One region of the Paenibacillus sp. Y568 genome, then DNA from elsewhere that is predicted to be linked to it. Evidence: predicted binding sites of a transcription regulator. Region 1 holds the regulator's gene; the other holds the start of a gene.
The links. Region 1 encodes Rex, which represses fermentation and respiration genes when NADH is low (regulators of the CRP and FNR family bind a similar motif). Its sites were predicted from a motif close to TTGTGAAATATTTCACAA; they were not measured.

Region 2: the regulator Rex is predicted to act here: its motif matches at 3,275-3,292, upstream of AC1D7X_RS06535 (hemerythrin domain-containing protein).

What each region holds. Positions count from the first base shown of each region.
Region 1 covers NZ_JCAIUM010000001.1:87,809-93,669, reverse strand. The annotation lists gene dinG (ATP-dependent DNA helicase DinG) at 1-1,830, shown strand, start outside; gene AC1D7X_RS00390 (redox-sensing transcriptional repressor Rex) at 1,870-2,544, shown strand; gene AC1D7X_RS00385 (amidohydrolase) at 2,507-3,820, shown strand; gene AC1D7X_RS00380 (cell wall elongation regulator TseB-like domain-containing protein) at 3,856-4,371, shown strand; gene AC1D7X_RS00375 (hypothetical protein) at 4,605-5,135, shown strand; gene AC1D7X_RS00370 (AAA family ATPase) at 5,128-5,861, shown strand, end outside.
Region 2 covers NZ_JCAIUM010000003.1:300,243-306,103, forward strand. The annotation lists gene AC1D7X_RS06515 (DsbA family protein) at 1-708, shown strand, start outside; gene AC1D7X_RS06520 (disulfide oxidoreductase) at 711-1,181, shown strand; gene AC1D7X_RS06525 (GNAT family N-acetyltransferase) at 1,345-1,914, shown strand; gene AC1D7X_RS06530 (tellurite resistance/C4-dicarboxylate transporter family protein) at 1,994-3,055, opposite strand; gene AC1D7X_RS06535 (hemerythrin domain-containing protein) at 3,415-3,951, shown strand; gene AC1D7X_RS06540 (YlbF family regulator) at 4,125-4,550, opposite strand; gene AC1D7X_RS06545 (MDR family MFS transporter) at 4,848-5,861, shown strand, end outside.

The sequences.
Region 1 (5,861 bases):
GCGGCTATTTTCAAAGGGAGACAGCATTATTTGTGTTTGAGAAAATTTGAACATAAAATAAACAAGAGAGACTTCGCTAATCCTAAAGAAGATGTAATCTTAGCCGCACAGATGATTGTATGGTTAGCACAGACGGAGAACGGTGATGATGAAGAACTGAATCTTGGAGGGCGTGGCGGAGATTTCTGGGAAACCGTCTCTAGTGACTCTGATTCATGTCTTGGCCGTGCCTGCCCTTGGTTCCGTAAATGTTATTATCATCGTGCTAAGCATGAAGCGGGAATTGCTGATGTGGTTATTACGAACCACTCTAAGTTATTTACGGATGTTAAAGCTGGACATCAATTATTACCTGCTTATGAGCACTTAGTTATTGATGAAGCACATCATTTAGAAGACGTGGCAGGTAAGCATTTAGGTCTTCATATGAAATATTTCACCGTCGTCCATACACTTACAAGACTGTATAAAGATAATCGTAATGGACAATTTCCAGCGTTAATTCAACAACTTCGTTCTTCACATGATGAAAAGGCTTCGGATTGGATAACTTCCATCGATATATTGAGTGGCGAATTAATTGAAGTGAAGGAGCACTGGGACCGACTGAATGATATGTTGTTTGCTCTTCTTCCCGAGCGAAGTGATGCAGCTCCTGGTGAGACTGGACAATTCGTGCTTCGATTGCAACCTACAAAGAAACCAAAGGATTGGGAACTCTTGTCTGCAATTGAGAATCAAATATACGTAACGCTTGGAGAGGTCATTCGTAAATCGGAGAGAATGTTGAACGACATTAAAGAACTAGACGATTTCAACTCAGATAGTCTGATAACGGACATAAGCGGTCTGATTAAGGATTTATCGAGTGAACGCGAAGATCTTCACATGTTCATGGCGCTTAACGATTTAGGCAATGTTTACTGGATGGAGGCTAATGGACATTTCCGTAGCAAATCTCTACAATTGTATGCCGTGCCTGTCGATGTAAGCAAGCAGTTGAAGGAAGTGTTCTTCGATAAAAAGAAGAGTATTATTCTAACTTCAGCAACGTTATCTATCGAGAAATCCTTTCAGTATATGATTGAAAATCTAGGCTTACAAGAAGCATCAGATCAAGGTCGACTTGTAACAGTTCAGCTACCTTCGCCTTTTCGATATCGTGATCAGGCATTGCTCGTGATTCCACGTGACTTTCCAAGTGTTAAGGGAAGTGTAGGAGATGCTCTTTTTGTAGAGACGCTGGTGAAGTCGTTAGCTGACACAGCTATAGCTACGCATGGACGTATGTTAGTGTTATTCACATCCTATCGCATGCTTCGTCAAGTTTATGAACCATTACGTAATGAACTGTCTTCAAGTGATATAACGATACTCGGCCAAGGTGTTGATACTGGAAGTCGAAGCAAGTTGATTCGTCGTTTTCAAGACAGTAGTGCATCGGTACTGTTAGGAACAAGTAGCTTCTGGGAAGGTGTCGATATTCCCGGTGAAGCACTGACTTGTTTGGCCATTGTTCGACTACCATTTCAGCCACCGAACCATCCTTTGGTTGAAGCAAAGAGTGAACTTCTTAAGCAACAAAAGAAAAATCCATTCATGAAACTGTCGGTTCCGCAAGCGGTCATTCGGTTCAAACAAGGATTTGGTCGGTTAGTGCGTACTGCGAATGATAGGGGGATTGTAATCGTATATGATACGCGAGTAATCGAATCATATTACGGCAAACATTTCCTGTATTCATTACCTGGTCCTAAGATGGAGCATATGCCGACCAATCAAATGGTTCCACGGATTTCGGAGTGGTTAAGTGAAAGGGATCCTTCTTGAAGAAGGATCCTAAAGAGTTAATAATTAGGGGGAGCAAGAATGAAATCTGAAAAAATTTCAGAAGCTGTTGTACGCAGATTACCTGTATATCTGCGTTATCTTTCAGATCTTCAGAGACGTGAAGTAGCCACTGTCTCTTCACAGGAGTTAGGTCAAAAACTCGATTTGAATCCTGCACAAATTCGTAAAGATCTCGCTTATTTTGGAGACTTCGGACGTAAAGGTATAGGATATGACGTGGCCTATTTGATTGAGAAGATTGGTCATATCCTGAATCTCGATCAACAAATCAATGTGGTTCTAATAGGTGCAGGTAATCTTGGTCATGCTTTATCCAATTACAATGCTTATCTAAAGGAAAATTTAAAGATTATCGCTGTTTTTGATTCGTATGCTCCCAAGGTAGGTTCCGTTATTAATACGTTAAAGGTCCAACCTATGGAGGATCTAGTGGATACCATTAAGCAACAAAATATAAGAATAGGTATTATTACGGTTCCAGAAACAGAAGCACAGCATGTTGCAGATAAGTTAATAGAAGCTGGGATTAAGGCGATTTTGAATTTTGCACCTGTTGTGTTGAAAGCTCCAGCGGATGTTCGTATTCATGCAGCTGATTTCACAACGGATATGCTTAGTCTTGCTTATTATTTGGATAATGGAAAGGAAGAATCACATGACAGTGAACAATCAAACACAGAAATGGATCATTAAGAATGGTACGTTTGCTGTTCTGAATAATGAACAATCCGTTGTAAAGGGCTATATGCTTATTGAAGATGACCTTATAACGTATATTGGCGAGGACAAACCAGCTGATTCTGATCATATCCCCGTCGTTGATGGTACGCATCTTCTATTTTTACCTGGACTTGTGAATACACATGGACATGCGGCGATGTCATTACTAAGAGGTTATGGTGATGATTTAGCTCTCCAAGTGTGGTTGCAGGAAAAAATGTGGCCAATGGAGGAGAAGTTTACCTCAAAAGATGTTTATTGGGGATCATCGCTCTCTGTATTGGAAATGTTAAAAGGTGGAACAACTACTTTTCTAGACATGTATGATCATATGGATCAAGTCGCTAAAGTAGTGCAAGAATCGGGTATTCGTGCGGTACTAACAAGAGGTGTTATTGGGTTCTGTTCAGAAGAAATGCAACAACATAAACTTCAAGAAGCGATTGCCTTTGCAAAAGATTGGAACGGTCAAGCAGAAGGACGTATTACTACGATGATGTCCCCGCACGCGCCTTACACATGTCCTCCATCCTTTTTTGAGAAGTTTGTACAGGCAGCGCATGATCTAGATCTTCCGATGCATACACACATGTCTGAGACGCTGAGTGAAGTGGCACAGAATGTGACTGATTATGGTCTTAGACCTGTTCAACATTTAGAGAAACTCGGCATGTTCACACGTCCATCTCTTGTCGCTCATGGTGTACATTTGACAGATGAAGAAATTGACATATTAGCTGCCCATCAAGTGGGCGTGTCACATAACCCAGGAAGCAACTTGAAGCTAGCAAGTGGTATTGCACGGGTCACAGATCTATTGAAGGCAGGCGTAACTGTATCCTTAGGAACAGATGGTCCAGCGAGCAATAACAATTTAGATATGTTTGAAGAAATGCGTCTAGCAGCGCTTATTCACAAAGGTATTTCAGGAGATCCAACAGCAATTCCTGCTGCTGAAGCACTTCGAATGGGTACTAGTTATGGAGCCAAATCTCTATTTCTAGAAAACATAGGTAGATTGGCACCAGGTATGAAAGCAGACTTTATCGCATTAAATACCGATCAGGCTCATTTCCTACCACATACAGACTTCATCTCACATTCCATTTACTCTGCAAGTAGTAAAGATGTAGAGCATGTGTGGGTTAACGGCAAACAAGTTGTAAAGAATGGGGCTTGTCTTACTATGGATGAAGAGCGGATTCATCGTGAAGCTCAGTCATCTTTTGAAGGCTTATTAAACCGCTAAGATGATAGGCTATTCCTGATGAAAGGAAGTTCAGGTTGAAGAAGAACAAGAAGAGATGGATTTTACTAGGAATTGCAATCTGTGTGGTTGTATTGTTTGGACTCTATCGTTATTACATATATGTTATGAAGGACCAATGGAGCCAGGAAGACATCGCTATTACAGCAGCAAAGAAACAAACCGAATTAGTGAAAGTCACAAAAACGGACAAATCGGTGTGGGATAATGTAGTCTGGGTCATCGAAGGTAAAAATAAGGATGATCAAGCTCTTATCGTGTGGGTTCCATTCACAGATGAGTACAACGTAGACGAAACATCTGGGTCTGTGCATAGCGAATTTATAAAGGATGGATTATCTGAAAGACAGATTACTGCTATTATTCAGAGTGATCTTCCAAACATTGATGAGATTCGTTTACAGCTCGGGTTGTTTCATGGGACCCCTGTGTGGCAACTCTTTTACAAAGAGAAAGATCATTACTACTATCGATTCTATAGATTCAGTGATGGAACACAATTAGGAGAACAATATACATTACCCAATCGATAAAAATGACGATTCACCAAATAAAAGCTGACGAAATTATTCTATAAAGAATGATTCTTTCGTCAGTTTTTTTTGAATATTCACATAGAATTTTAAATATATCCATAATTTTTCGACGAAATAGTATATTCAATGTGATATACTAATTTGTGTACTAGCGGTATACGTAATTGTATATCAATTCAATTAAATCATAAGTAATTTAGACATCTATGGATATTGAAGGAGGCTGTTATATGAAGTTAAGAGTAATGCCAATTGCATTGACAGTTGTTATCGCAAGTTCGCTTTTGTTTGGCGGATGGTTTGTTCATAAACAAGTTACTCTTCAGAGTCCTCTACAAAAAATAGTGACAGATTATGACGGAGTGAATAATGCTCAATTAGATATTACCCGCGATGAGGTCGTAGTGAAACTAGATATTAAACCAGGAACTCGGTTACCAGGATTAGTTCATGAATTAATGACTGAAGGCAAATCTATCGTTGGTAAACGGTCACTTCAATTGGATGTTGTTGATCACTCGACGGAAACCATCGATGATTTCTGGGATCAGGCTATGTTCCCAGTGGCAGAGGCGATGGAGAATAAACGTTATACAGAGATTGTAGATAAATTGAAGGAAATGGAAAAAAGTTCGCCCGTGAAAGTGACAACTGAAATGGATGATACGAATGTATATATTAATTTAACTGAGGGAGAAGCAAGTAAATTCATCATTTTACCTCGTGATCCAGCAGTTCTGGGGGTGTGGAGTAATGCCTAAATTGTTGAAAGAAATAGTGATAGGTTTCGTACCCGTACTTCTTGTTTTTCTTGTATTTATCGGAGTGAATATTATTCCAATACTACTCGCAGTAGGAATTGTGGCAGGAGTTCTATTGTTGTCTAATGTTAAGGGTGGACTTGCTGTAGGTGCTGCAGGTGATCGTAAGCGTAAGAAAAAAGGACCAGATAAGCTCACTTTTAATGAAATTGGAGGTCAGGAACATCCCAAAGAGGAATTGATGGAAGCCCTCAACTTTCTTATTAGACATGAAGAAATTCAGAAATTTGGGATTCGTCCTCTGAAGGGAATTCTACTTACGGGACCTCCGGGAACAGGTAAGACCTTGCTTGCAAAAGCGGCTAGTCATTATACAGACTCCGTGTTTGTTGCAGCAGCAGGAAGTGAGTTTGTCGAAATGTATGTTGGTGTGGGTGCTGGAAGAATTCGTGATTTATTCCGTGATGCACGTAATCGTGCAACCAAGGAGAATAAGACCAGTGCCGTAATATTTATTGATGAGATCGATGTTATAGGAGGTAAGCGTGAGGGTGGACAACAGCGCGAGTATGACCAGACACTTAATCAATTATTAACAGAAATGGATGGCATATATAATTCCGACACTCCAAGAATACTTCTTATCGCAGCTACCAATCGTAAGGAAATGTTGGATAGTGCTCTTCTTCGTCCAGGTCGATTCGATCGGCATATACAAGTGGACCT
Region 2 (5,861 bases), on a different contig from region 1:
AAAGAACGTCAAAGAAAGCTTACGCAAAAAATTATGTGGATTACGGGAGCCTGTATTGTCATCCTTGCGATTGTTCTCTTAGTCATACAATCGAATTCGGATGATAGTTCGAAAGACAACACGGTTTCATTTGCATATGATAATCTACCGATCGTTGGGGATCCAGATGCGCCTGTCAAAATAGTAGAGTTTGGCGATTATAAATGTCCATCCTGTCAATATTTTAGTCAGAACTTCAAGCCTCAGTTAGTGAAGGATTTCGTAGATAAAGGCCTCGTATCTTTTTATTATATGAACTACCTAGTTATAGATCCAGATAAGGATTCCAACACAGCTGCATTGGCAGCACAGTCGGTATACCATCAGAATAATGAAGAGTTCTGGAAGTATTATCATGCTCTGTATGATAACCAGAAGGATGAGAATACAGAGTGGGCTACACCAGAATATCTTGTGGAACTCGCTCGCCAAGAGAAGATTGCTGTTGACTATGATAAGTTAGCTGAAGATATTAAGAAGAAGACGTATCAGAAGGAAGTAGACGAGCACCAGAATATTGCGGATGATAATAACGTGCGTAGTACACCTTCGTTCTTTATTAATGGTAAGCAATTTATACCTAATCCGAATGGCTATAACTATGATGACCTTGCAAAGGCAATCAATGAGGAAATAACAGTACAAAGTGCGGGGCAAGAGGAGAAATAACCATGAAAAGTAAAGGGTTCTTCAGAACGTATTCCCTATATTTAGCTTGGGTTGTATCTATTGTTGCAACGTGTGGTAGCTTATATTTAAGTGAAGTCATGTTATTTGAGCCTTGTAGACTTTGCTGGTTCCAGAGAATATTTATGTACCCTCAGGTGATTCTATTGGGGATAGCTAGTTATAAAGATGATCGAAACATCATCTCCTACGTACTTCCTTTGAGTATCCTTGGTGGATGTATATCGATATATCATTACTTGGAGCAGATGGTTCCTTCATTTGCCAAGGTTGCACCATGTTCTGTGGGAATACCTTGTAATGTAGATTATCTAGATTGGTTCGGATTCATTACGATTCCCTTACTTGCACTTATTGCTTTCGTGATGATCATTACGTTGCTATTGGTCGGTAGAGTCAAGGAAGAGGATGAAGAGATCGATCTAGAAGAAGAACATATTCAAGAAGAGATGTAAGCAGATACGAGAGATGTGAAAGATGGATAGAGGTTTCGGGGTACATCCCGATTCTCTATCCTTTTTTTGTTCTCATATGAAGGGATATATATATTTCGGTTTGAAAAAGGTCATTCTAGTGGTAGAGTGTTGATATTCAAGGAAAAACAGGGAGTTGTGTAACATGTACATATGCGACGGGAACATTCCGAAGCTTGAAAGTGAACGAATTCTGCTTCGCAGGATGGAAGTTGAGGATGCCTTATTGTTGTTTGAATGTTGGTCGAGAGATGAGGTTCGTGAATACTCAGGGATTCCCGAACTTGAGAATGTATCTAGCGCGGTGGAGATGATTCAATTTCTGAACGTCTTGTCGAAGACAGAAGATGGGTTGAGATGGGGCATTGTGAACAAAGCAAGCGGTGAATGGATGGGAAGTTGTGGCTTCAATATGTGGCAACTGGAAGGGGCATTTCGTGGGGAAATCGGGTGTGAGCTGTCTAGCCTTTACTGGGGACATGGGTACATGCGTGAAGCTATAGGTTTGTTATTAGAATTTGGATTTGAAGTGATGGGGCTCCATCGTATAGAGGCTTTAGTAGATCCTAGAAATGAACGGGCAAGTCAACTTTTCTTATCTCAATGTTTCCAGCGGGAGGGACGCCTTCGGGATTATCGACATACGGAAGAAGGATTTCAAGATGTCTACATTTATTCATTACTGTATAGCGAGTGGCTACATAAGCATAAATAAGGGGACGTCACGACGATTACTTCCGTACATTCATGGTTGTTGTGGATGATTCAACTCGATCCTCTTCTTGCGGTTATGATTATGTTGGAGGCTCAAGCGATGAGCTATAGTGCTGTTTCAAACTAAGATATAAATGATGTATAAGTCCACTAAAGACAAGTAACCATGCAGCCATTGCGATAAACACCATGAATCGGGGGATAGCTAGAAGAAAGGAAACTTCTAAGGCTTTCGATAACTGATAAGTGCTCGTAGTATACATGGCAAGTGGAAATGCCATCCCCCAAAATTGAGGGTCATAGGTTAATGGATAGCGGTGATATAGATGACGCCAGATCATAAGGATAAATAGCAAAGGAATCCACCATGTTCCTGTAACCCAAAAGAATAAAGTAAATCCTTTTAAAAATGGCGTAATCAGTATGAGGAGAGGCGAATGCTGTGAATGAAGGATTAAAGTAGAGCCAGCCAACGTAGTAATCGCAACAGCACCCATATTGATCCAATAAGGAGGAGTAAGCGCAGCGAATTTCAGTTCCACAAAAGTGAATCTGTAAAAGATGAGTGCAATGATGTTCAGATACAGCATACATCCCAGCAAGTACATACATAGCGTAAAGAATAAGATGATTTCTCTTTCATTTACTGCATAGGGAGAGAGCAAGGTACCTAATACAGATATGGATTGTGTTGAGACTGCTGCAATTAACCAAGCCCCGTTAATCCCCTCTGCTAAAGTAGGTTTATTCTTTCGAATGGTGACCGCAAAGAAAAATGTGTACATGATCAATACCCATAATGAAATACCTAGAAACCATAAAAAAAAGGCGACGGAATAATTATTATTGACGATAATAAGTTGACATCCTAAGACACAGGACCCAGCAATGATCGTGAAGAATCCGGGACCAGCAATGTGGCTGGTCAAATCCTCCTTTATTCTGGGAAAGTATAAGAATATACGAATGAGTGTTAATAACCATAATGTTGCGTAGGCCACGATATTGAAATACAACAAACCCTTGGAAATCGGGGTCATTCCGAGTAGAAATGTTGCGATAGACAAAGCTCCTGTAGCCATAATCACTGAGAAATAGCCCGGAAATAGATTGGCTGCTTTTTGTTGGATGAAGCTAACCATTCGACCAACTCCAATTTATTATTTTTCGATTTTGACTTTACTGCGCATTAGCGCTGCTAATTAAATTCTTTCTTTTTAATTATAGAGTAGAGGTTAGTGCGTCTTAGTGAGGACAGTCACAGGGTTAAATTGTACAAATTGGATCGGTCCTATTCGAATTCTACACATTTGTTGCATAACTCTGTGATTATTATTAATCTGTTGATCAGAGCATTAAGATCGTGATTGGTATCACAATCATTAGCGGAAATGCATGATAAATTGATTACCGAAGTAAGGATTGACGTTGGGCGGCGATTGCCGACGGAAAAGTCAGATGGAATTCGGAAATCGGTACAGTACAGGAGGTACGTATAAATATGAAGCATATCGCTATAACTTCTTCAACAGTGTCACGAGAGATTGATTTTATGGAAAGTTCATTCAGCGAATTAATTGATCATATCGTGAATGTGCATCATGGTTATTTGTACAGAACGCTACCTGAGATCGAACAATATCTGTATGAAATTGAGAATGTCGATGGAACGCGTCATCAGGAACTGACCAAGGTTCGCATGTTATTCACAGAGATGCATAAGGAACTGATGAGTCATCTGCCGAAGGAAGAACTGGATATGTTCCCAGCGATTAAGAGATTTGAGCAAGAACAATCGGGTCTCATATTTCAGAAATGCAGACGTATGATCGAGAAGCTTGAAGATGAGCATGAATCGTGTGAGTCCATCCTTAAACAAATTCGGGAAATAACCGGGGATTATACACTGCCCGAAGAAGCATCGGCCACCCATAAATTGACTTACCAAAGACTGCAGGAGTTAGAGTTGGATCTGTTTCAACATATACATTTAGAGAATAATGTTTTGTTTCCGCGCGTGATGAATACTTCTGTGTAACAGAAGGTGAGGAATTAAAGCGCAAACGGTAGTCCCATAAGCTTGGGGCTACCGTTTTCTTTATATTATAAGCGAGTAAAGGTTTCACTTAATACTCTATCCCCTATATTTCCACCAAAAGGGGTGCCATTCTTAAAAAGAACGGCACCCGTTTCTACTTGTTTGCTATGCAGTTAGTGTTCTCCGCCACAACCGCAGCTTCCCCCACAACCGCAACCACCTGCTTGCATTTCACTAGTCTCTGGTATTTTGTTGAGTTCAATGGCTGTAGTGAAATACTTGCTAATTGAATTGTGAAGTTGGTTGAATTCTTTCTGTGCATATAGAAATCTACGTATGACATCATTATTGTATAAGGCACGTTCCTCCTGTTCGTAGTCGTTGATCTCCGCCTCTGTTCGTACTAATCCTTGAGCATCCTTTTGCTGAAGGGTACGATGGTTCTCCAAGAATCGCTCATATTGCTCAATCGCGCTCTCGTCTTCTGTGAATTGGTCGATCATTTGTCGCAATTCCTTATATTCGTCTTGTTGCAGTAACGCTGAGCAAAGCTCCGCCATTTTCTCCAAGACTGCATTTGTATTCATTTTAACGATCATGGACTTGCCCCCCTTATTATCTTCCTCATTTACTCTACAACGAGTTGTACGACACCCATGTGACTGCTCTCACAAATGGAGTATTTTTGGGGTGGATGAGTGGGACGCTCTGATTCAGAAGTGGATACATCTTAGGGATCTGGAACCCCTTCGCATTTTAGTCGTTAGGATTTCAACAAATAGTCGATGCATTCATGTTAGATTTACTGTAAAATACTAGAGGCATATCTTTCATTGAACAGTAGAAAGGAATTAAATGTTGTGAATTCAATACAAGGTAAACAAAGAAATTTCATTATGGCGGGTATTCTACTATCCACCTTCTTATCAGCAATTGAGGGCACGGTTACTGGACCTGCGGGTCCGGCCATAGTAAGTCATTTTGGTGGGATGCAACTGATGAGCTGGATATTTACCGCCTACCTTCTAACGATGGCAGTCACCACGCCTATTTTTGGAAAAATTAGCGATATCTATGGTCGCAAACCGGTATTTATAGCCGGATCGCTAATCTTCGTCATTGGATCGTTGCTGTGTGGATTCTCCCAGAGTATGGAGCAACTCATCATCTTTCGTGCAATTCAGGGGATTGGCGCAGGGGCAATTGTTCCGGTATCCTTTACGATTATTGGTGATATCTATCCTATTGAACAACGTGCTAAGGCTCAAGCGTTAGTTAGCTCGATTTGGGGTATTTCTTCCTTAGTTGGGCCATTAATCGGAGGTTATCTTGTTGATTATTGGAGCTGGCGCTGGATATTTGGATTTAATGTGCCATTCGGTATTTTATCGATCCTCCTTATACTACGGTATCTTCCCAAACATAATGTAAGTCGCAAAGCTAAGGTTGATATTGCAGGTGCGGTTACATTTACGATTGGTGTTACGGCATTATTGTTCTCACTAGCTACAGGAGGGCAATACTTCGCATGGAATTCACCATTATTAATTGGATGTATGGTGATTGCAGTTATTTTTTTAATTCTGTTCTTTATTGTAGAGAACAAAGCAGAGGAGCCAATGCTCTCACTGAAGCTCTTTCGAATTCGCGATATTGCCGTATCGTCTATTGCAAATTTGCTCATTGGCGCGCTCTTAATTGGACTTACAACGTATACTCCTCTGTGGATTCAGGGTGTCTTGGGCAAGAATGCCACCTTCTCGGGTCTAGCCATGGCTCCTATGTCCATCGGTTGGATTATAGGGTCTATTATTGGTGGGAAAATGTTAATTACAGCAGGCTCGCGTAAGACAACTGTGATTGGCATGTTAGGTATCGTGATCGGTGCTCTAGGCATGGCATTCATGACT